DNA from 4 places in the Pelagerythrobacter marinus genome. Region 2 is predicted to be linked to each of the others. Evidence: riboswitches for the same ligand, from Rfam matches in the RefSeq annotation. Region 2 holds a riboswitch; each other region holds the start of a gene.
What was found. Region 2 has a riboswitch for cobalamin ahead of metE (5-methyltetrahydropteroyltriglutamate--homocysteine S-methyltransferase). Riboswitches for the same ligand answer to the same signal wherever they lie in the genome.

Region 1 (5,445 bases), 770 kb from region 2:
GCCCCGTAGCGGCGAAGGGCGCAACGATCCGCTGAGCGTCGTCGCGATCGTCCATTACTTCCTCGAGAGTCTCGAACCGGACCGAGGTCCGCACGCCCGCCAAGTCCGCCGTCTGCTTGGTTCACTGATCGATCCGGAGCGCGAAGCGGCGATCTGGGCGAATGCCGATCTCGTGCACTACGGCCCGCTGTGGCGGGCGCTGCGACGGATGGCGGAAGAACCCGACCTCGAACCTACGCTCGCCTCGATCGGCGCACGCATGGCGGAGATGGGTCGACTGATCGACAGGTCCGCCGATCACACCCGCCTGGTCGCTTGGCTACCGGACGGCCGTGAGATCGCTTTCAACCACGACCATCCCAAGGCCTGGCTCGCCTACCTCATGGTCCCGGCCATGTTGCGGCGGTCAGGACTGTCGGCGCATACGCTTCCCTCGCTGGTACCGCGACAGAAGTTCCTGTGCGGTTCGGCGAAGGAATGGACCGCGGCGGTCGCGGACTGCATCGCCGAACAAGCTCCCGCCGCCTATCGGTCGCTTTGTCGGATGGAGCGGGATGTGGGCGATCTGCGCACGCGTTTCCAGCGGACCAGGCGCAGTCGGCTCGCCGAAGCGGCCGAGCTGCGGGTCGCACTGCCTTCGCTGACACGCAACAAGCTCGCGATCGCTGTGAATGTCACGCCGGCAGGCGCGGGGTATCTGATGCGTCAGCTCGAACGCTAGAAGAGCGCGCTTTCATCGAAAGCTGCGAGCGGGGCTTCCATTCCGCGCCCGATTGGCTATCACGCTCACGAACCTTTTTGCCTGCCCGACCGCATCGCCCACACGGCTCAGCGGTCGGCGGGATTGTTGTAAGCAATCGAAAGGTTCTGATCCCATGAAACCACATGCATGTTTTCGCATCTCGGTCGACGAGCTCGCGCAGGATCTCGGCAATTATGTCGAACTTGCGAAGACGCGGACGTTCGAGATTTATGATAACGGTGAAGTCGAAGTGATGCTGGTGCGCATTTCTGCAATTCCCGATTGGGACGAGCAGTTGCAGAAGAGCATCCGGACCGACATGATGACGAAGATGGAGCGAGAAGAGTTCATGACCCCGCCTGAGGATCTGAGCCATCTGCCGGACAGCTATGACGATTGGCCGGATGACACAGACTGATCGCCGTGCGCCGGCTGCTCGAAACTACCTTGAAGCGAATGGCCCGCTTAGAGTTTCGAGCCGTTGGAGTTTCGCGCCAGTGAAGCTCTGATTTTGCAAAAGGTTTGTGGTTCAAGCATCGCCCCGAGAACCTCGCGCTCGTCGCGGTCCATTTCTCGAAAGCGAGACAAGAGAGCGATCTCCTGATCGTTGAGCTCGAACAGCCGAGCGTAATACTCCTCTTCTTCGCGCTCGCGCCTGACATCGCTGTGTTGCGGGATGTTCTCGCGTTCCCAGTCCCAGCGATCTTCATACGCGACCTGCGCGTGCTGAACGACAAGAGGCATCCAGAACATCCAATCCGGGATAGCGTCGCCTTCCCGTTCGAATCGAGCCACGCGCTTTTCCGTAGCCCGATCAAATCTGCTGCCTCCGCCGGGTCCAATATAAAGATCACTTTTGACCGCGCATGAAAAAAAGGCTTTCTCCACGTCCTTATGGGACCACTTCAATACGCGGCGCTGTTCGATGAGCCAGGTTCTGGCCTCCAATGGCGTTTCCCACTTTGGTCCGGGCAACATTACCAACTTAAGTCCGCCGTTACAGCACCGATAGTTCTTCCAGCCATCCGTTCTTCAAGCTCCCGAGTGAGCGCGCTGATTGGTCGCTCGACTATGCAAGCTCATGCTTGCCGAACATTCGGGTGAAGTCTAGAGCGTCCAGCGTCGGCGAAATCGCTCGCCGATAGTGCGTGCCGGTAACGGGAACGCAGTGAGGTCTTGCCGGGCCAATTCTGCGGCTGTCCCTGCAACTGTAAGCGGCGAGCGCGTGACATGAGTGGGGTTCGCTCCACGACCACTGGGCGGCGATGTCCGTCTGGGAAGGTATGTCGCGTGCAGTGACCCGTGAGCCAGGAGACCGACCGGTGCGTGTCGCTCTTGCCGGGCTCATGGGATTGGCCGGGCGCGAAACGAATTTCGTCTGGGCGACGAGTAGCGGTTGGAGCCGCATCGGCAGGACCGCCGGGGGATGCACGCGTCCGTCCCCTGGCAGTCTCGTCGACCGCGTTTGCGCGGACGCTCCGGCCAAGTCGCCTGGCGCCCTGGAAATTCGTGTCTATGAAATACGTTCATTTATTGCTTCTGTCTTCCGCATTCCTGACAAGTCCGGCGCTCGCGCAAACGATCGATCCCGATGCCGATCCTGAAACCTCCACGACCTCGATCGTCGTTACCGGGAACCGCGCGACCGATCCCGTGCCGATCGATCAGGTTGGCGGATCGGTCACGATCCTCGACCAGCAGGTCCTCGATCGGCGGCAAGTGCGCGAGGTGTCCGACGTGCTGCGCGACGTCCCGGGTGTCGCGGTCGGGCGGGTTCCCGGCCAGACGCAGATCCGGCTGCGAGGGGCCGAAGCCAATCATACGCTCGTCCTGATCGATGGGATCGAGGTGTCCGACCCCTACGCTGGCGAATTCGATTTCGGAACGCTCATCGCCGACGAGGCGGCGCGGATCGAGGTGCTGCGCGGGCAGCAGAGCGCGATCTACGGATCGGACGCGATCGGCGGCGTCATCCAGTACATCACGCTCGGCGGCCGCGATGCTCCCGGGGCGGCCGCGCGTATCGAAGCCGGTTCGTTCGGCACGCTGAACGGTGCTGCCCGGATCGCCGGATATAGCGGCGATCTCGACTATGCGCTGTCCGCCACGCTCAACACCACCGATGGCACGCCAGGCGCCCGCGGCGGCACGCGCGACCTTGCGAACGACAGCGGTGCGGTGTCTCTCAAGACGACGTTCGCGCCTACGTCCGATGCACGCCTTACCGGCGTATTGCGCTACGCACGCACCGATGCCGAATTCAACGACAGCGATTCCGATCCGGCAAGCCCGACGTTCGGATTCCAGGTCGATAGCCCCGGCAACCGTTTCCAGAACGAGGCTGTCTACGCGCTGGTGCGGGGCGAGGTGGACCTGCTCGACGATCGTTGGACCCATGCGCTGTCGGCACAGATCGCGGACACCCGGCGCGACGGTTTCGCTTCGACTGGACGCAGCTACGGCAGTGAAGGGCAGAGGCTGAAAGGGTCCTACGATACGACGTTGCGTATCGAAGCTGGCGGTCTCACACACCGGGTCACGGCGGCTCTCGACGTCGAACGCGAACGGTTCCGTAACACCGATCCGACCGGCTTCGCATTTACCGGTCGTCGGCAGATCGACAATATCGGCCTCGTCGGCCAGTATGCGATCGATCTGGGAGACCGGGCGAGCGCGTCCGCCTCGATTCGCAGGGACTGGAACGACCAGTTCGCCGATACGACGACCTACAGACTTCAGGCGAGCTATCGGATCGCTGCGGCTACGCGGGTGCGCGGGGCAGCAGGATCGGGGGTGAAGAACCCCTCGTTCTACGAACTCTACGGTTTCGTCGACGGTCGCTTTATAGGCAATCCCGACTTGAGGCCCGAGAAGTCGAGCGGATGGGAGATCGGGATAGACCAATCGCTGTTCGGTGAGCGCGCTTCGATTGGGGTCACCTATTTCGAAAGCGAACTGGACGACGAGATCTTCACTTCCTTTCCGCCCCCGAACTTCGTCGCCAGCCCCAGCAATCGCGACACCGTCTCTGAAAGAAACGGTGTCGAAGTGTCCGGCGAGGCGCGCTTGGGCGAGGCCTGGCGCGTCAATGGAGCCTACACCTATCTGCGTTCCCGCGAGAATGGCACGCGCGAGGTACGTCGGCCCTCGCATACCGCCAGTCTGGCCGTCGACTGGCGCGTTCCCGGGGATGCGGGAGGGGTCACGCTCGTCGCGCGCTACAATGGCGAGACGATCGACAGCGCCTTCATCGATCCCTCCTTCGTGCCGGTTCGCGTGCAACTGGACGACTACCTGCTGCTGAACGTCGCCGCCGACGTGAGGGTCATGGATAATGTCGAGCTGTTCGGCCGGGTCGAGAACCTGACGGCCGCCGACTACGAGGATGTCTTCAGCTTCGCGACGCCGGGACGCTCGTTCGCCGTCGGCGCGCGCGCACGCTTCTAGGGAGAATTTCGATGACGGATGAAATCACGGCGCAGTCGGAGGCTGCTAGGTTCGCATGGCCTGTCACACTCGCCTTGGCGACCGTGGGCGGATCGCTGGCCGCCGCCTGCATGATGCCGTTCGTGGCTCTGGCGATCGTGACCGCCGCGACCATGCACCGCTCGCTCGCGCTGGCGACGATCCTCGCGATCTGGGCGACCAACCAGGTGCTGGGGTTCACCGTTCTCGGCTACCCGCATACGGGTTATGCGTTCGCTTGGGGCGGTGCGCTCGGCATCGCATCGGTTCTGGCAATGCTTGCAGGTGCCGCCGTCATGGGCGAACGTGACGAGCTGAGTTCGTTTCGGACGCTGAGTGCCTTTCTGATCGGATTCTTCGTCTACGAGGCTGCGCTCTTCGGGCTCACTTTGGTCGTAGGCGGAACCGAGACCTTCGCGATGCCGATCGTGGGGCAGATCTTCGCGAACGATGCACTGTGGTTCGCAGGACTTTCGGGCGCCTACTGGATCCTTACCAGCACCGCTCCAAAACTCTTCGGACCCACGCCGCGGCTGCGGCTCGCCTGACATGGCGCATCCGCGGATAGTGTCTCTCCTGCCGAGCGCGACCGAGATCGCCGTCGCGCTCGGGTTGGGACAGAACCTCGTAGGTCGCTCTCACGAATGCGACTATCCGCCATCCGTAAAGGGGTTGCCGGTCGTCACGTCCACCAAGCTGGAGAAGGGATTGACGTCGTGCCAGATCGACGACCGGGTTCAGGGAATCGTGCGGCAGGGTCTGTCGGTATACGAGGTCGACACCGCGCTGCTGCGCGACCTGCGGCCCGACCTCATCCTGACGCAGTCGCAATGCGCGGTCTGCGCGGTTACCCCTGCCGATCTGGAGGAGGCACTGAGCGAGTGGACCGGAACCGCACCGGTCCTGCTCTCGCTGGCGCCCGACACGCTGGAGGATGTGTGGGGCGATTTCGCCAAGGTCGCCGAAGCGGCGGGATTGTCCGAGCGGACATCTTCGGTGGTCGACGGCTTGAGACGGCGCATGGCAGGGCTGGCCGAAAACCGAGGGCGGAGGATAGATCGTCCAAGCGTCGCCGCGATCGAATGGATCGATCCGCTGATGGCGGCAGGAAACTGGGTGCCCGAACTGATCGAGGCGGCCGGCGGTCGTCCGTTATTCGCGCGAGCCGGTGAACATTCCCCGTGGCTGGAATGGGACGACTTGATCGCCGCCGATCCCGAGCTGATCGTCGCTATGCC
Region 2 (5,562 bases):
GCGGCGACCATGTTGGCCAGGGCCGGCTCGACATCTTCCCACCGGCGAGTCTTCAGCCCGCAATCGGGGTTGACCCACAGCTGCCCCGGGTCGAACGCGCCGCGCGCCTTCACCAGCAGCGCGCGCATTTCATCGGTCGAGGGGACGCGGGGCGAATGGATGTCGTAGACCCCGGGGCCGATCTGCGCGGGGTAGCGGCAGGTGGCGAAGGCATCGAGCAGTTCCATCTTCGAGCGCGCCGTCTCGATCGAGATCACGTCGGCATCCATCGCGCCGATCGCATCGATGATGTCGTTGAACTCCGAATAGCACATGTGGGTGTGGATCTGCGTCTCGGGCGCAGCGACCGCGGCGGCCAGGCGGAAGCACGCGACCGCCCAGTCGAGATAGTCGTTCCAGTCCGCGCGCCGCAGGGGCAGCCCTTCGCGCAGGGCGGCCTCGTCGATCTGGACGATCCGCGCGCCGGCCTTCTCCAGGTCGGCCACCTCGTCCCTGATCGCCAGCGCGATCTGGCGGCAGGTTTCGGCGCGCGGCTGGTCGTCGCGAACGAACGACCATTGCAGGATCGTGACCGGGCCGGTCAGCATTCCCTTCACCGGCCGTTCGGTCAGGCCCTGGGCATGGCGCCACCAGTCCACCGTCATCGCCCGGGGCCGTGCCACGTCGCCGTAGAGGATCGGCGGCCGCACGCAGCGCGAGCCGTAGCTCTGGACCCATCCGGCGCGGGTGAAGGCGAAGCCCGAGAGGCGTTCGCCGAAGTACTGGACCATGTCGTTGCGCTCGAACTCGCCGTGCACCAGAACGTCGAGGCCGAGGCTTTCCTGCCGGCGGATCGCCCGCTCGGTCTCGGCCCGCAGGAAGGCGTCGTAACCCGCCTGGTCGAGCGTGCCCTTGCGGTGCTCGGCGCGGGCCTTGCGGACCGCTTCGGTCTGGGGGAACGAGCCGATCGTCGTGGTCGGCAGCGAGGGAAGGCGCAGGCGCTCGCGCTGGCGCGCCAGCCGCCGCTCCACCGGCAGTGCGCGCCGGGTCCAGTCGGGCGCGACCTCGGCGACCCGCGCGCGCACCGCGGGATCGTTGGTCAGCGCGGAGCCGCGGCGCGCGGCGATGGCATCGGCATTGGCCGCCAGTTCGTCGGCGATGACGTAAGGGCCATGTTCGAGCCCGAGGCGCAGCAGCGCCAGTTCCTCCAGCTTCTGCACCGCGAAGGCGAGCCATTCGGCCACTTGGGGGTCGAGCTCGGTCTCGAGCGCCAGGTCGATCGGCGCGTGGAGCAGCGAGCAGGAAGGGGCAAGCTGGATCTCGCGCCGCGCCCGTGCCGCCGGGCCGAGCCGGTCGAGCAGGGCCGCCAGGTCGCATTTCCACACGTTGCGCCCGTCGATCGCCCCGGCCGAGACGACGAGGTCTTCGCGCGCGCCGTCGAGCACCGGTTCGAGCTGTTCGGGCGCGCGCACCAGATCGAGGTGAAGCCCGTCCACCGGCAGCGACAGGGCCAGTTCGCGGTTGTCCGCCAGCCCGCCGAAATATGTCGCCAGCATGATCCGCGGGCTATCGGGGCCGCACAGCGCGGCATAGGCGGTGCGCAGGGCCGCCCGCGCGCGCTCGTCGAGATCGAGGACCAGCGCCGGCTCGTCGATCTGGACCCATTGCGCGCCGGCCGCGCGCAGCCGCGACAGCAGCTCGCGATAGAGCGGCAGGATCGCGGGCAGCAGGGTGAGCGGATCGAAGCCCGCCTGGTTCGACTTCGCCAGCAGCAGCCAGGTCACCGGGCCGAGCAGCACCGGCCGGGTGCGGTGGCCGAGCGCCAGTGCCTCGGCGAATTCGCCCAGCGGCTTGGCGGCGCAGAGGGTGAAATCCTGGTCCGGCCCGACCTCGGGGACCATGAAGTGATAATTGGTGTCGAACCACTTGGTCATTTCCTGCGCAGGCAGGTCGCCGCCCTGATCGGAACGGGTGCCGCGCGCCATTGCGAAATAGACCGCCAGCGAATCCTGCGGCCCGAGCGCGCGATAGGGCGCGGGGATCGCGCCGAGCATGACGCTGGTGTCGAGCACCTGGTCGTAGAGCGAGAAATCGTTGCTGGGGATCACGTCGATCCCCGCGTCGCGCTGGCGCGCCCAGTTCGCGGCGCGCAGCCTGCGCGCGGTGTCGCGCAGCGCGCCCTCGTCGATCCGGCCGGCCCAGAAGGCTTCCAGCGCCTTCTTGAGCTCGCGGCGCGGGCCGATGCGGGGAAAGCCGAGATTGGCGGTCGTGACAGGCATGAATCGTCTCCTCCGGCCGCGCGCGTAGCCCCGGCCGTTGCTGGTGAAATAAAATCGATCGGTTGGTCGCTGGGGCGCGCGCCGCGTCAGGAAGACCCGGCGCGCCTGGTCATTCGGCCCGGCGGGAGCGTTCGGCCGGGCGGGGCCATCCGGAGGGGCAGGGTCCTGCGTGTCGGCAAGGTCGCGCGAACCGGCAGGGGCGCGATGGGGGAAATCGTCGTGGTCGGCATTGTCCGCGCACCTTTCGCATCGGGGGACGAAGGGCCGGTCGGCGGGCGCGCAGGGGGCGGCGCGGCGCACCCCGGGCAGGGGCGCCGCACCTTGCGCGTCCGCCGGAGGAACCCCCGTCCGGAGAACGTTATCGCGTCGCAGGCAGGTCTCCTGGCTCGCGGGTCGTCGCGCCGGCCCCGGCCTTCCCGGCCCTGCACGGGGCAGGTCCAGTGGCTTGGTGGGGCTGCCGCTCGCCGCTCACAGTTGCGGGGGCAGCGCCGGATTCCATTCGTGGAGGAATGTCACCGGCTTCCCGTCTTAGCCCCACCGCGCGGCACGGGCCGCGGGCGGGGAACCTCGACAGCGCGGACAAGAGCCGACGGGCATCGCCATGTCAAGCGCAATATAAAGAGTTCTTTATGTCTTGATGTCGGCATGTCTTGATGTCGGGTGCGGAACGAAATCGAGGTTGCCACCGCAGCGGGCAGGGCGCACAATCGGCGAATGTCCGAAAGGGATGGCGAAATTCGCCGCGAGGAACGGCACGGCGTAACGGTGGAAGGCCGTTACCGGACGGGTCGCGGCGTGCCCAAGGACATCCGCGTGCTCGACCTGTCCGAGCACGGCTGTCGTTTCTACGACAAGTTCGGATCGCTGACGGCCGGCACGCGCATTTCCATCCGTATCGGCCCGATCGGCCCGATCACCGCGGTCGTCCGCTGGTCGCAGGGGCAGACGGTGGGGGTGGAATTCGACGACCCGATCTACGGCCCGGTGCTCGACCACATTCGCAGCCAGCTGGCCGGCGAAGGTTAGGCCCCTTCGCCTTCCGTCCCGGGCCGACCATGCGCGTCGCCCGCGTTTTCTTCCAGCCAGTGCATTTCCTCGTCGGAAAAGCCGAAGTGGTGGCCGGCCTCGTGGATCACGACGTGGCGCACGAGGTCGCCGAAATCGACCCCGGTCTCGCGCCATTCGCGCACCAGCGGCTGGCGGAACAGGCTGATGACCGGGGGCAGGTCGCCCGGGTCCCAGATCGACTGTTCGTCCAGCGGGCGGCCTTCGTAGAGGCCGGTCAGGTCCCACTTGCTGCGAATGCCGACCGAATCGAGCTGTTCGCGGGTGGCAAACTCCTCCACCCGCACCACGACCGCGCGCATCGGCTCGCGGAATTCCTCCGGCAGGCCCGCGACGACGGCGCCGGCCATGCGTTCCATCTCCGCAGCGGAGGGCGGCTCGCGAAATCGCTCCATGCGCCGCATATGGGGCGGAGCGGCGCGATAGTCACCCCCGGGCGCGCGCGGAACAAAGCACCGGTTCGCCCATTCCATCCGGCAGGCAACAGGAGGAAACCGCCCATGGCCGCCGAGGCAATCTTCGCGCGACTGAAACAGGATCACGATCGCCACCGCGAGCTGCTCGACCGGCTGCTCGAAACCGAAGGCGAGAGCGAGGAACGCCGGCGGCTCTTCACCGAGCTGACCAAGGAGCTGAAGAGCCACGCCGCGGCCGAGGAGCAGGCGCTCTATTCGACAATGCTGCGCAAGCCCGACACGACCGACGAAACGCGCCATTCGGTGGCCGAGCATCACGAGATCGACGAGATGCTGAACGACCTAGCGGCCACCGACATGTCCTCCGGCGCCTGGCTGTCCAAGTTCAAGGAACTCGAGCACCGCTATCGCCATCACATCGACGAGGAAGAGGAAGACCACTTCCCCGATTTCGAGGATCACCTTACCCGGGAGGACGAGGAACACATGGAATCGGTGTTCGAACGCCGCAAGCGCGAGGAGAAGGCCGATGCCGAAGTCACGCCGGAGAAGCTGGAAGACGCCAAGGAATAAAGCGTCGGGGGCGGGGTGACAGCACGGGAAACGGAGGCGGCCGAACCGGAGTTCGACGACGAGCCGGAGGAGCCCGGCGTCTGGCGCTATGCCCATGCCGACCGGGCGAGCGTGATCGTCGACGCGGCCGATTATTTCGCGCTGATGCAGCAGGCGATGCTGAAGGCGCGCCACCGCATCTTCCTGGTCGGTTGGGATTTCGACACCCGCATCCACCTGGCCCTGGGCCGCAGGTGGTTTCACCGCATCCTGCGCCGCAACTATCCCCGCCGCCTGGGCAGTTTCCTGATGTGGCTCGCCCGCCATCGCGACGGGCTGGAAATCCGGGTGCTGAAATGGAGCCTTGGCCTGTTCCAGTTTTTCGCGCGCGGATACATGCTCGTGGACCTGGCGCGGATGGCCGCGCACAAGGGGATCACCTTCAAGTTCGATACCCACCACCCGGTCGGCTGTTCGCACCACCAGAAGATCGCCGTGATCGACGACAAGCTGGCCGTGTGCGGCGGCATCGACATGACGCAGGACCGGTGGGACACGCGCGATCACCTCGAGCGCGATCGCCGCCGCCGCCGGCCGCACGGCAGGCGCTATGGCCCGTGGCACGACGCGACGATGATGTTCGAGGGGGAAGCCGCCCGGGTCCTGGGCATCCTCAGCCGCGAACGGTGGGAGCGGGCCGGGGGCGAGAACCTCGACCAGGTGCCGATACCCGGCGAAAGCCTGTGGCCCGATGCCCTCGCGGTCCAGTTCGAGGACGTCGAGCTGGGCATTGCCCGCACCCGCGCCCGCTACGACGGGCTGGAACGGGTGTGCGAGATCGAGGAACTCCTGCTCGCGCAGATCGCCCGCGCGCGCCGGTTCATCTACAGCGAGAACCAGTATTTCACCTCGCGCCGCATCGCCGAGGCGATCGGAGAGCGGCTGAGCGAAGACGACCCGCCCGAAATCGTGATGGTCCAGCCCAAGACGGCCGAGGGCTGGCTGGAACAGCAGGCGATGGACCACGCCCGGGTGCGGATGATCGAATGCCTGGCGGAGTTCGACCACAAGGACCGTTTCCGCATCTACGTGCCCCATACCGGCGACACGCCGATCTACGTCCACGCCAAGGTGACGATCATCGACGACGAGATCCTGCGGATCGGCTCGGCCAACTTCAACAACCGATCGATGGGGCTCGACAGCGAATGCGACGTCTTCATCGATTGCCAGCGGCCGGCCAACGGCCACGTCGGCCCCGCGATCGCCGC
Region 3 (5,562 bases), 640 kb from region 2:
GCCGCCCGGGGGCGACGCCGTGGGCAAAGCGGCCGAGAGCGATCACGTCGCGCACCGGGACCGGCCAGGCCAGCGGGCGCGTCTGGGGCAGGTAGGCGACCTTGCGGGCGCGCGCGGCGGGGGAGAGGCTGCGCACCTCGGCCCCGTCGATCGTCGCGCTTCCCGCGCTTGGCGGCAGCAGGCCGAGGGCAAGCCGCAGCAAGCTGGACTTGCCCGAGCCGTTGGGCCCGATCAGCATCGTCAGCGTGCCGGGCGCGAGGCGAAAGCTCGCCTCCGCGACCAGCCGCCGCCCGCCCGCCTCGAACGACAGGCCTCGCGCCTCCAGCACGCTCATCGCGACAGTCCCCCGCGCGCCGCGATCCAGGCGAAGACCGGCGCGCCGACGAGCGCGGCGACCACGCCCAGCCGCAGCTCGGCATCGGTCGGCAGGAGTCGCACCCCGATGTCGGCGAGGACGAGCACCAGCGCGCCGAGCAGGGCCGACGGCACGAGCAGGCGGGCCGGGTCGTGGCCGACCAGCGGGCGGACCAGGTGCGGCGCGACGATCCCGACGAAGCCGATCGCGCCGGCCAGCGAGACCGCGGCCCCGGTCGCCAGCCCCGCGCCCAGGATCACCGCGAGCCGTTGCCGCCGCAGGTCGAGGCCGATCCCCTCGGCCGCTTCCTCGCCCAGCGTCAGCGCCGCGAGCCCGCGCCGGCTGGCAAGGAGCACTCCGACGCCGAGGACGAAGAAAGGCGCGGCATGGGCGAGATCGGCGAAGCTGCGATTGGCCACGGTGCCCAGGGTCCAGTTGATCATGTCGGCCAGGGTGAAGGGATTGGGCGCGAGGTTCATCAGCAGCGCCATCAGCGCGGCGGAGAAGCTGGACAGGCCGATCCCGACGAGGATCAGCGTGACCGCCGATCGCGCGCGCAGCGCGGCAATGCCGACCAGGACGGTCGCGGCGAGCGCGCCGGCCACTGCGGCCAGCGGCAGGACAAGCGGCCCCGTGCCGGCGAGGCCGAAGAACAGCACGAAAGTGGCGAACAGCGCGGCCGTGGCCGAGACGCCGAGAATGCCCGGTTCGGCCAGCGGATTGCGCAGCAGCCCCTGCAGCGCAGCGCCGCTCATCCCCAGCGCCGCGCCGACCATGGCCGCCGCCAGCGCGCGCGGCAGGCGGATCTGCCAGACGACGAGCACGTCGCCGGCTTCCCCGCCCAGGGCAAGCGCGCCCAGCACCGCGCCTGGCGCGAGGGCGACCGAGCCGAGGAGGAGCGCGAGGAAAATCCCCCCGGCAAGGAGGGCGCCGAGGGCAATGTTCGTGCGCGCCTTCACCGCGTGGCCCCTTCGCTCACCCCGGTTCGGGCCCGGGCGAGCGCCTCGATCGCATCGACGAGAAACCAGCCGCCGCAGCTGGTCCAGGCGCCTTCGAGCGCGACGACCGGGCGTTCGGCCAGCTGCGCGCGGGCCACCGGGTGGCGCGCCGCGCTCCAGCGGTCGGTCTGCCCCGTCGCGCCGTCGTAGAAAGCGGCCGCGATCACGTCGGGCCGCTGGTAGGCGAGCCGTTCGAGGGGGAGGGCGTTCCACCCCGGCCGGTCCTGGAAGTTCGCCAGCCCCGCTGCGCGCAGGACCTCGTGAACCAGCGTTCCTTCGCCCGAGGTCACGCCGCCCGGCGTCATGTAGAGCGCGGCCGGCGCGCGCCCGGCGGCGGGCGGGGGCAGGGCGGCAAGGCGGCGATCCATCGCTGCCGCGACCCGTCGCCCTTCTTCGGGCGCGCCGAGGGCATCGGCCAGGCGGACCACTTCCGCGCGCACCTCGGCCAGGGTCTGCGGGAAGCCGATCTGCACCACCGGGATGCCGAGATCGGCGAGGAACGGCACGACGTCCGCCCCCCCGCCGTAGGAGCGCACGACCAGATCGGGCCGCAGCGCGGCAATGTCCGCCGCGCGCGGGCGCGCCGTGGGCAGGCCGCGGGCCTGCGCGCGCATGTAGGAAAAGGGCTTGGCCGCATCGGGGGAAAGCGCCGCGATCGCGCCGCGCTCGGCGAAACGCAGCACGTACTGGTCGGCGCAGTAATCGAGGCTGACGATCCGTTGCGGCGGCCCGGACGGGCGCTCTACCTGCGCCGGGGGCCCCGCGCAGGCCGCCAGAACGATCGCGGGCAGCACGGCCAGCGCCCGCGCGGCGCGCCGGGCGCGGCAGGCGATGCGCGACATCCATGGCATGGGCTGCACTTCCCCGGCGGTGGCCCGGCAGGGGGATTCCGGTCCCCCGCGCGGCCCTGGACAGTCATGGCCCGCCGGGCAGGGCCCGGCGCCGGGAACCCGGCCGGTGGCTGTCGCTGCTGCGGGAAACGCGGTTTCCCGTCGGCTGGAGCTGACCCGGCTCCCCCGGACGAACGACGCGACGGCAGGTCTCCTGGCTCGCGGATCGGCGCCCTGGGCCGTCTTCCCGGCCGCGCCCGCATGAAAGCGCGGGCGGCCAGTGACGCGGTGGCCCGGGGCTCCCCGCTTACAGTTGCGGGCACAGCGCCGGCCTTGCACCGGCTTCCCTCTTCGCCGCGCGTGCCTGGGCGCGCGCGGAACCGTCGCTCCGACCAGTGCGGCGGCGGCGCGGGCTTGTCAATCTTTCCCCGGCCGCGAAGGTGGGCCTCTACGCCGCTTCCATCGCCTTGCGCATCCTCGCCAGCGCGGCGGCCTTGAGCTGGTGGACCCGCGGCACGCTGACATCCAGCACGGCGGCGATTTCCGACAGGTTCAGTTCCTCGACGAAGTAGAGCTGGATGACCAGCTGGTGCCGCTCGCCCAGCGCCGACAGCGCGGCGACCAGGCTTTCGCGGTCTTCCTGTTGCAGGACCTGCCGCTCCGCGTCCGGCTCGGCCGAGGCGAAGGCGGCGTCGGTCTCGCTGTAGCATTCGTCGAGCGAGGCAAGCCGCGTCTCGGCAAGATCGCGTTCGTACTGCAGGAATTCCTTCACCGGCATCTCCAGCGCTTCGGCCAGCTCGGCGGCCGAGGGTTCACGGTCGAGCGAGCGGCGCAGTTTCGCCCGCGTTGTCTCGAGCTGCCGCCGGCGGCTGCGCGCCCCGCGCGAGTCGGGGGAGGCGCTGCGCAGGAGATCGACCATCGCCCCGCGCACGCGCAGCTTGGCATAGGCGGCGAAACCGTCGTCGCTGGGCGAATCGTGCTTCTGCGCGCACTCGGTCAGGGCCACCAGGCCGGCCTGCATCAGGTCGTCCACGTCGATCGTCGGGCCGCCGCTGCCCGACAGGTGCCAGGCGAGCTTGCGGACCATCGGCAGGAACCGGGTCACCCGGTCGCCGACGTTGCCGCGATAGGCTTCCGCCGCGGCGAACTGGGTATGATCGAGCTTCATGCGGCCATCGCCTCCGTTTTCATCTCCATGCCCGCTGCGGGCCCTGCGCCCGGCCCCGGCTGTGCGGCGTCCTGCGGGCCGGCCTCTGCGGCGGCCTGGGCCGGGGCCTGGGCGCCAGGCTGCGCGGGCGGGGCCTGCGCGGCGCCATCGTCCTCGCCCCCGACAACCGCGATCACCTCGATCGGCTGGGAGACGGGCAATTCGTTGATCGACAGGACCGTGCAGCCCGGCGCGCGCAGGCGCAGCAGGCCGGCGAGCGGGCGGCGCGCGCGCGGCTGCACGATCAGCGCCGGCGCGCCCGCGCCATGGGGCCGCTCGGCCATGATTGCGGCGATCCGTTCGCCGATCGACCGGGCCAGGTCCGGCTCGATCACGATTGCGCCGCTGGCCGGGTCCTGCATTCCGCCGACGACCATTTCCTCCAGCTGGGCGGCCAGGGTGATGACCGGCAGGCGCTGGTCGGGCGGGCAGAGGCTGCCGACCAGCATCGGGCCGAGGTCGGCGCGCAGCATGTCGACCAGCCTTTCGTGGTCGGTGGTCTGCTGCGCCGCCTGCGACAGGCTGGACAGTACCGGTATCGGGTGGGCCAGCGTGATCCCGTCGGCCAGGAGCGCGCGCAGCAGGCGGGTGATCGCGGCCAGCGACAGCGGCTGCGGGGTGATCGTTTCGACCAGCTGCGCGTTGCGTTCGCGGACCATGTCGAGCAGCTCGCGCACCTGGTCGGGGCCGAGCAGCTCCTGCGGCCGGGCGGAAAGCAGCTGGTTGACGTGGGTCGCCACGACGCTTTCGGCATCGACCACCAGGTAGCCTTCGGCAACCGCGAGATCGCGCGCCGCCGGCTCGATCCAGATCGCCGGGCAGCCGAAGCTCGGGTCCAGCGTCGCCTCGCCCGGGATTTCGGCCAGGCGGCCGGCCTCGCCGGTGTCGATCGCCAGCATCCGGTCGGCCTTGAGCTTGCCGGTGCCGAGCGGCGCCCCGCCCAGCGTGACGCGGTAGGCATCGGGCGCGAGGTCGAAACTGTCCTTGATGCGGAATTGCGGGACGACGAAGCCGAAAGCCTGGCACAGCTGGCGCCGCAGCCCGGTCAACCGGGCGACGAGCGGCGCGCCGCGCTTCTCGTCGGCCAGGTGGACCAGCCCGAAGCCGAGCTCGACCGTCACCAGCGCCTGTTCCGACACGTCGCCGATCGCGATGCGGGTGGGATCGGGGGCAGGCTCCGGCTCTTCGGCGGGCACGAACTTCTTGCGCTTGCTGAGCATTCGCCAGAGCGCGAAGGCCCCCGCCGCGAGCGGCAGGAAGACGGTTTGCGGCATGGCCGGGATCATGCCCATCGCGGCCAGGATGCAGCCGACCGGCAGCCAGATACCCGGCTCCGCCAGCTGGCCGCCGATCTGCCCGGTCAGGTCGCGCGAATCCGCGACGCGGGTGACGATGACCGCCGCGGCGATCGACAGCAGCAGCGCCGGGATCGACGCCACCAGCGCGTCGCCGACGGCCAGGGTGACATAGACCTGGCCCGCTTCGCCCGCGGTCAGGCCGTGGGTCGCCATGCCCAGAACGAAGCCGGCGATGATGTTGACCAGCAGGATCAGCAGTGCGGCGATCGCGTCGCCCTTCACGAACTTGCTGGCACCGTCCATCGAGCCGTAGAAATCGGCCTCGGTCGCGATCTCGCGCCGGCGGGCCTTGGCCTCGTCGGCGGTCATCAGGCCGGCGGCGAGGTCGGCGTCGATCGCCATCTGCTTGCCGGGCAGGGCATCGAGCGTGAAACGGGCCGAGACTTCGGAGACGCGGCCCGCCCCCTTGGTCACGACGACCAGGTTGATGATCATCAGGATCATGAAGACGAACAGGCCGACCGCGAAGTTGCCGCCGATCAGGAAGGCGCCGAAAGCTTCGATCACCTTGCCCGCCGCGGCTTCGCCCTCGTGCCCGTTCATCAGCACGACGCGGGTCGAGGCGACGTTGAGCGCCAGGCGCATCAGCGTCGCGAACAGGAGGACCGAGGGGAAAGAGGAGAAATCGAGCGGCTTTTCCGCGTTCATCGCCGCCATCAGCACCGCGACCGAGAGCGCGATGTTGAGGACGAAGAACAGGTCCAGCATGGCCGGCGGGATCGGCACGACCATCAGCACGATGACCGCGAGAATGCCGACCGGCAGCGCCATCGAGGGCGCGAGGAAGGTCCGCCAGGTCACAGCCCGAACGCCC
Region 4 (5,562 bases), 800 kb from region 2:
AGGCCTTCCGGTATGCTCTTCGCGGCTGACGGCAAAGGCGGGTTGCGACTTGCGCGCCGCTCTAGGCGCGGCAGCCCTAAGCAGGGGTTTTGCCCTAGGGTTTCCGCCGCTTTAACGATTTGCGCCCGATCGGGGCGCAGGCCCCAGAGCAAAGGGGCGCGAGCGACCGGCTGGCAAGAAAGCCTTGCGGGAAAGACTTGCGAAAAGCCCTTCCGAAAAGGCCTCAGGGGCGGGCGATCCAGCGCCCGCTGTTCGCATATTCGGGCTTCACCCCGCCGCCGCCCGGCAGGTTGCCGCCGGCGGCGTCGGCCGCGCCTTCGCCCGGTCGCGCGGCCTGCCCGGCAGGCGCGGGGCCGGGGGGGAGGGGCGGATTGGCGGCGCGCGTGTCGAGAACGGCCCGGCCCGGCGCGGGCACGTCGCGCGCGGCGGCGAGCGCGGCGCCGGCGGCATCGCCGCGCGGGGCGGCCGCGACCGGCTCGCTCCCGCGATAGGCGGCGGTAAAGGCGGCCGGGCGTCCGGCCGATCCGCGCCAGCGGTAGAACCGGTGCGCGCCGATCACCCCGACGGTGTCGAGGCTCGGCGCCCAGTAGGGGTTGATCCAGATCGTGTGGTAATGGGTCGCCAGGCCGACCGGGGCATAGACGTCGCCCGAAAGCGCCTGCCGCGCGACCCGCAGCGCGCGGTCCCAGGCCGCCTTGACCGGCCTGCGCGCGAGCGAGCCGTCGCAGGTGAAGGTGAACTGGCAGCCGGTGCTGCGCTCGCTGCCCTGAAAAACGACGCCGCACACGCTGTTCGGATAGGTCGGGTGCGCCACGCGGTTGAGCACGACCTGGGCGACGGCTTTCTGCCCGCCCAGGGTCTCGCTCGCCGCCTCGTAATAGACGGCGCTGGCCAGGCAATGCAGCGCGCGGGCGCGGTCGATCGCGCTGCCGCCGCCGATGAAGCTGCGCGCGGCCGGGCCGGCGGTGCGCGCCGCGGCCAGTTCGGCCGCCTCGCCATCGCCGGTGCCGGTGGGGTCGAACACCGCGGCGAGGTCGTCGCGCGCCGACGGCACGACGCGCGGGCTGTCTTCGAGGAAGTAGAACGCCGAACCGGGGAACGAATGGCCGGCGCGTTCGAACGGCATCGGGCGGACGGTTTCTGCCGGCGCGGGCTGGGCCGCGGGCTGGCCGAACGCGTGCCAGTCGTCCGGCGCGGCCATCGCCGGCACGCCCAGCGCCGCGGCGACCGCGAGGATGCGCCGCCCGCGATGCCGCCCGGCCGGGCCGCCGCGCAGCAGGCGCGACCAGGCGCTCGCCGGCTTGCGGCGGGTGCGATCGGTCCTGGCCGGGCCGTGGTGCAAGCTGCGTCCTTTCGGTTGTCCGCCGCCGGGTGCGGGCGCGCCCCGGGCGCGTAGCAGCGCAAATGATGAACTGCGAACGCGCCGTCTCCCCCGTCCCTTGGCGGGACAGGTCGCAAGCGGCGGTTAAGCGGCGTGGCTAGCGAGAGGTTAACGCGCGCCCCGCTTGCCCGGGCCCGACGGCGCGGCTAAGGGCCGCCGCACGTCACGGGTTGTCCGCCCGCCCGCAAGGCGGCGGACCGAAGAGGGAAGGGGGTAGAAGCCCCCGCTGCCCCCGCAACTGTGACCGGGGAGTGCCCGTTCGGCAAGCCACTGGGGAACCGGGCCACCGGCAAACCGGGAAGGCGAAGCGCGGCGCGTCGATCCGGGAGCCAGGAGACCTGCCCGCCGACGGTCGTTCGTGCTGCCGGGCGGGGTGTACCGGAAGCAAGCGGAAGGGGCATGCGCCCCCGTTCCGTCATGGGCGACATTCGTTCGTGACAGGAGTATCCCATGCGTAACCACTTGATTTTCGGCACCAGCATCCTTGCGCTCTCCGCGCCTCTCGCAGCGCAGGACGCAGCCGACCCCTATGGCCAGTTCCGGCCCGAAGAGACCGAGATCACCGTCACCGCCACCGGCACCCGGATCGAGGTGGAGGACACCGGCCAGCCGGTCACCGTGATCGGCCGGGACGAGATCGAAAGCGTCCAGGGCGCCGACCTGACCCGCGTGCTGGAGCGCGTTCCCGGCCTGTCGTTCAGCCGCAACGGCGGCCCCGGCGCGGTGACCGGCGTGCGCCTGCGCGGGGCGGAGGGCGAGCAGCTCCTCGTCATCGTCGACGGGGTGCGCGTGTCCGACCCGGCGGCGCCCGGCGGCGGGTTCGATTTCGGCAACCTGCTCGCCACCAACCTCGGCAAGGTCGAGGTCCTGCGCGGGTCGAACTCCACGATCTGGGGCTCGGACGCGATCGGCGGGGTCCTGGTCGCCAGCACGCGCAGCGAAACCGGGCTGGAGGCGAGCGCCGAGTACGGATCGCGCGATACGCTGACCGGCGCGGTTTCCGGCGGCGTCGGCGGCACGGCCGGGTTCCTCGGCGGATCGGCCAGCTATTACCGCACCGACGGCTTCTCCCAGGCGGCCAGCGGCACCGAGCCCGACGGCTTCGAGCAATGGGCCGTCAACGGCCACGGGCGGCTCTACCTCACCCCCGGGTTCGAGGTCTTCGCACGCGGCCGCTGGGCCGAGGGCGACCTCGATCTCGACGGTTTCCCGCCGCCCGATTACGCGCTGGCCGACACCGAGGATACGCAGCACACGCGCCAGTACTCGGCATCGGCCGGCGCGGTCTACGACGCGGGGCCGCTGTTCGTCAGCGCCGCCTATTCCTTCGCCGATACCGAGCGCGCGAACCGCAGCGAGGGTGTGGACGATCCGACTTTCGCCAGCGACGGCCATTCGGACCGGGTCGAGCTGCGCGGCGAATGGCGCCCGATCGGGCCGCTGCTGGTCAATTTCGGGGCGGAGAACGAGTGGAGCGACTATCGCACGCTGACCGACGACGCGCGGCACAGCACGCGGATCTTCGGCGCCTATGCCCAGCTCGGGATCGAGATGGGGCCGCTTTCGGCCCATGCCGGCGCCCGGCTCGACGATCACGCCCGCTTCGGCAGCGAGACGAGCTTCGGCGCGGACGTCAGCTATGCCCTGGCCGGCGACCTGCGCCTGCGCGCGAGCGTGGGCGAAGGGTTCAAGGCGCCGACGCTCTACCAGCTCTATTCCGATTACGGGAACGAGGCGCTCCAGCCCGAACGCAGCACCAGCTACGACATCGGCCTGGTCCACGGCGACCGGTCGCTGTCGGGCACGCGCTTCTACGGCGCGGTCACCGCGTTCCGCCGCGATGCGCGCAACCAGATCGAGTTCGCCAGCTGCTGGCAGAACCCGGCCCCGCTCTGCGCCGATCGCCCGTTCGGCTTCTACGACAATATCGGCCGCGTCCGGGCCGAGGGGATCGAGGTCGAACTGGGTGCGCGCCCGTCCGATCGCTGGGTGACCCGCGCGGTCTATGCCTGGGTCGATACCGAGAACCGCACCGCCGGTTCGGCGAACGAGGGCAATGTCCTCGCCCGCCGTCCGCGCCACACGCTGACGCTGTCGGCCGACTGGGAAAGCCGGCTGGCCGGGCTCACGCTCGGCGGCGACGTGCGGCTGGTGAGCGATTCGTTCGACAATGCCAGCAACCTGACGCCGCTGGACGGCTATGCCCTCGCGGGCCTGCGCGCGGCGCTGCCTTTCGGCGAGCGGTTCGAGCTGTTCGGCCGGGTCGAGAACCTGTTCGACACCGAATACCAGACGGCGGCTGGCTATGCGACGGCGGGCCGCAGCGCCTACGTCGGCGCGCGCGCGCGGTTCTGATCCGCCGCAAAGTCTGAAGCACGAAAAAGCGCCCGGCCTCGCGGTGAGGCCGGGCGCTTTTCTGTTTCGCTCTCTCTCCGTCTCGCGTCATGCTGAACTCGTTTCAGCATCCATCGCGCCTTCATGGGCCGAGTCCCGACGGGGCGGAATGGACCCCGAAACGAGTTCAGGGTGACGGGGGGCGGCGCCGCGGGCCGCCCCTCAGGAGCGCTTACGCCCTCAGTCCTCGGTCGTTTCGGGCGGCAGCGGGCCGTCCGAAGTGGTCGGTTCGGCTTCCGCCTCGCCGCCCAGCAACCCGCGAGCCTCGAGCATCGGCGTCACGTCGGGCTGTCGCCCGGCGAAATTCTCGAACATCTCGAAATAGTCCATCGTCCCGCCGCGGCTGAGCACGGTCTTGCGATAGTGATCGCCGTTCGCGCGCGTCAGCCCGCCGTTGTCGAGGAACCACTGCCGGCTGTCGCGGTCGAGCATCTCGGTCCAGAGGTAGGAATAGTACCCCGCGCTGTAACCGGCCGGGCTGGAGAAGATGTGGTTGAAATAGGTCGAGCGATAGCGCGGCGGCACCAGGTCCACTTCCAGCCCCAGTTCCTCCAGCGCGCTGCGTTCGAAGGCATCGACTTCTTCCGGCGTGTCGATCGCCGCCGCTTCCTCGGCGCTCAGCGCGTGCCACTTCATGTCGAGCAGCGCGGCCTCGACCACTTCGCCGAAATCGTATCCCTGGTTGAACTTGGCCGCGGCCTCGATCTTCTCGACCAGCTCGGCCGGGATCGTCTCGCCCGTTTCGTAGTGCTTGGCATAGTTGCGCAGGACCTCGGGATAGGTCGCCCACAGCTCGTTCACCTGGCTCGGGTACTCGACGAAATCGCGCGCGGTCGCCGTGCCCGAGAGGCTGGCGTATTTCTGGTCGGCGAAGAAACCGTGCAGCGCGTGGCCGAACTCGTGGAACAGCGTGTTGACGTTGTCGAAGCTGACCAGCTGCGGTTCGCCGTCGGCGGCCTTGGGGATGTTGAGCACGTTGTAGATCACCGGCTTGGTGCCGTAGAGGTGGCTCTGGTCCACGAAGTTGCTCATCCACGCGCCGCCGCGCTTGCTCGGCCGCTGGAAGGGATCGAAATAGAAGATCCCCAGCTCGCTGCCATCGGCATCGAACACGGTATAGGTCGTCACGTCGGGGTGGTAGACTGGCAGGTCGGTGCGCTGTTCGAACGACAGGCCGTAGAGCTTGTTCGCGGCGTAGAACACGCCGTTTTCGAGCACGCTGGTCAGTTCGAAATAGGGCTTAACCGCGTTCTCGTCGATGTCGTACTTCGCCTTGCGGACTTTCTCGGCATAGCGATACCAGTCCCACGGGCGCACGTCGAAATCGCCGCCTTCGGCCCGGATCTGCTCGTTCAGCAGGGCCGCCTCGCGCCGCTGGGTCGCGGCGAGGGCGGGGACCATCTGCTCCATGAAATCGAGCGCGGTCTTCGGGTTCTTGGCCATGCGGTCGTACATGACGTAGCTCGCCCAGTCGGGCTGGCCGAACAGGGCCGCCTTCTGCGCGCGCAAGCCGGCGATTTCGGCCAGCAGGGTGCGCGTGTCGTTCTCGCCGCCGCGGTCCGCGCGGTGATAGCTGTTCATGAACAAGGCCTCGCGCGTGGCGCGGTCTTCCAGCTCGGGCAGGAGCGGCTGCTGCGTCGTGTTCTGCAGCGCGATCACGTACTTGCCATCCAGCCCGCGCTCGGTCGCCAGCTTGGCGGCAGCCTCGATATCGGCATCGGACAGGCCGGCGAGCTGGGCCCTGCTGTCCACCACCAGCGCGCCGTCCACCGTCGCCTGGCGCACTT

Region 1: another riboswitch for cobalamin. It lies ahead of T8T98_RS12900 (TonB-dependent receptor plug domain-containing protein); the one in region 2 lies ahead of metE (5-methyltetrahydropteroyltriglutamate--homocysteine S-methyltransferase).
Region 3: another riboswitch for cobalamin. It lies ahead of T8T98_RS12295 (ABC transporter substrate-binding protein); the one in region 2 lies ahead of metE (5-methyltetrahydropteroyltriglutamate--homocysteine S-methyltransferase).
Region 4: another riboswitch for cobalamin. It lies ahead of T8T98_RS05075 (TonB-dependent receptor plug domain-containing protein); the one in region 2 lies ahead of metE (5-methyltetrahydropteroyltriglutamate--homocysteine S-methyltransferase).

Annotation. Positions count from the first base shown of each region.
Region 1 is NZ_CP139719.1:2,623,881-2,629,325, reverse strand. Features, by position in the region: gene T8T98_RS12915 (hypothetical protein) at 1-721, shown strand, start outside; gene T8T98_RS12910 (hypothetical protein) at 876-1,160, shown strand; gene T8T98_RS12905 (hypothetical protein) at 1,208-1,690, opposite strand; cobalamin riboswitch at 1,849-2,080, shown strand; gene T8T98_RS12900 (TonB-dependent receptor plug domain-containing protein) at 2,045-4,189, shown strand; gene T8T98_RS12895 (hypothetical protein) at 4,201-4,755, shown strand; gene T8T98_RS12890 (cobalamin-binding protein) at 4,757-5,445, shown strand, end outside.
Region 2 is NZ_CP139719.1:1,856,393-1,861,954, reverse strand. Features, by position in the region: gene metE (5-methyltetrahydropteroyltriglutamate--homocysteine S-methyltransferase) at 1-2,258, opposite strand, end outside; cobalamin riboswitch at 2,613-2,843, opposite strand; gene T8T98_RS09035 (PilZ domain-containing protein) at 2,973-3,284, shown strand; gene T8T98_RS09030 (metallopeptidase family protein) at 3,281-3,673, opposite strand; gene T8T98_RS09025 (hemerythrin domain-containing protein) at 3,824-4,312, shown strand; gene T8T98_RS09020 (phospholipase D-like domain-containing protein) at 4,328-5,562, shown strand, end outside.
Region 3 is NZ_CP139719.1:2,495,836-2,501,397, reverse strand. Features, by position in the region: gene T8T98_RS12305 (ABC transporter ATP-binding protein) at 1-334, opposite strand, end outside; gene T8T98_RS12300 (FecCD family ABC transporter permease) at 331-1,314, opposite strand; gene T8T98_RS12295 (ABC transporter substrate-binding protein) at 1,311-2,204, opposite strand; cobalamin riboswitch at 2,371-2,583, opposite strand; gene T8T98_RS12290 (sigma-70 family RNA polymerase sigma factor) at 2,632-3,351, opposite strand; gene T8T98_RS12285 (flagellar biosynthesis protein FlhA) at 3,348-5,519, opposite strand; gene T8T98_RS12280 (lysozyme family protein) at 5,546-5,562, opposite strand, start outside.
Region 4 is NZ_CP139719.1:1,059,665-1,065,226, forward strand. Features, by position in the region: gene T8T98_RS05070 (cell wall hydrolase) at 224-1,342, opposite strand; cobalamin riboswitch at 1,532-1,741, shown strand; gene T8T98_RS05075 (TonB-dependent receptor plug domain-containing protein) at 1,832-3,736, shown strand; gene T8T98_RS05080 (M3 family metallopeptidase) at 3,956-5,562, opposite strand, start outside.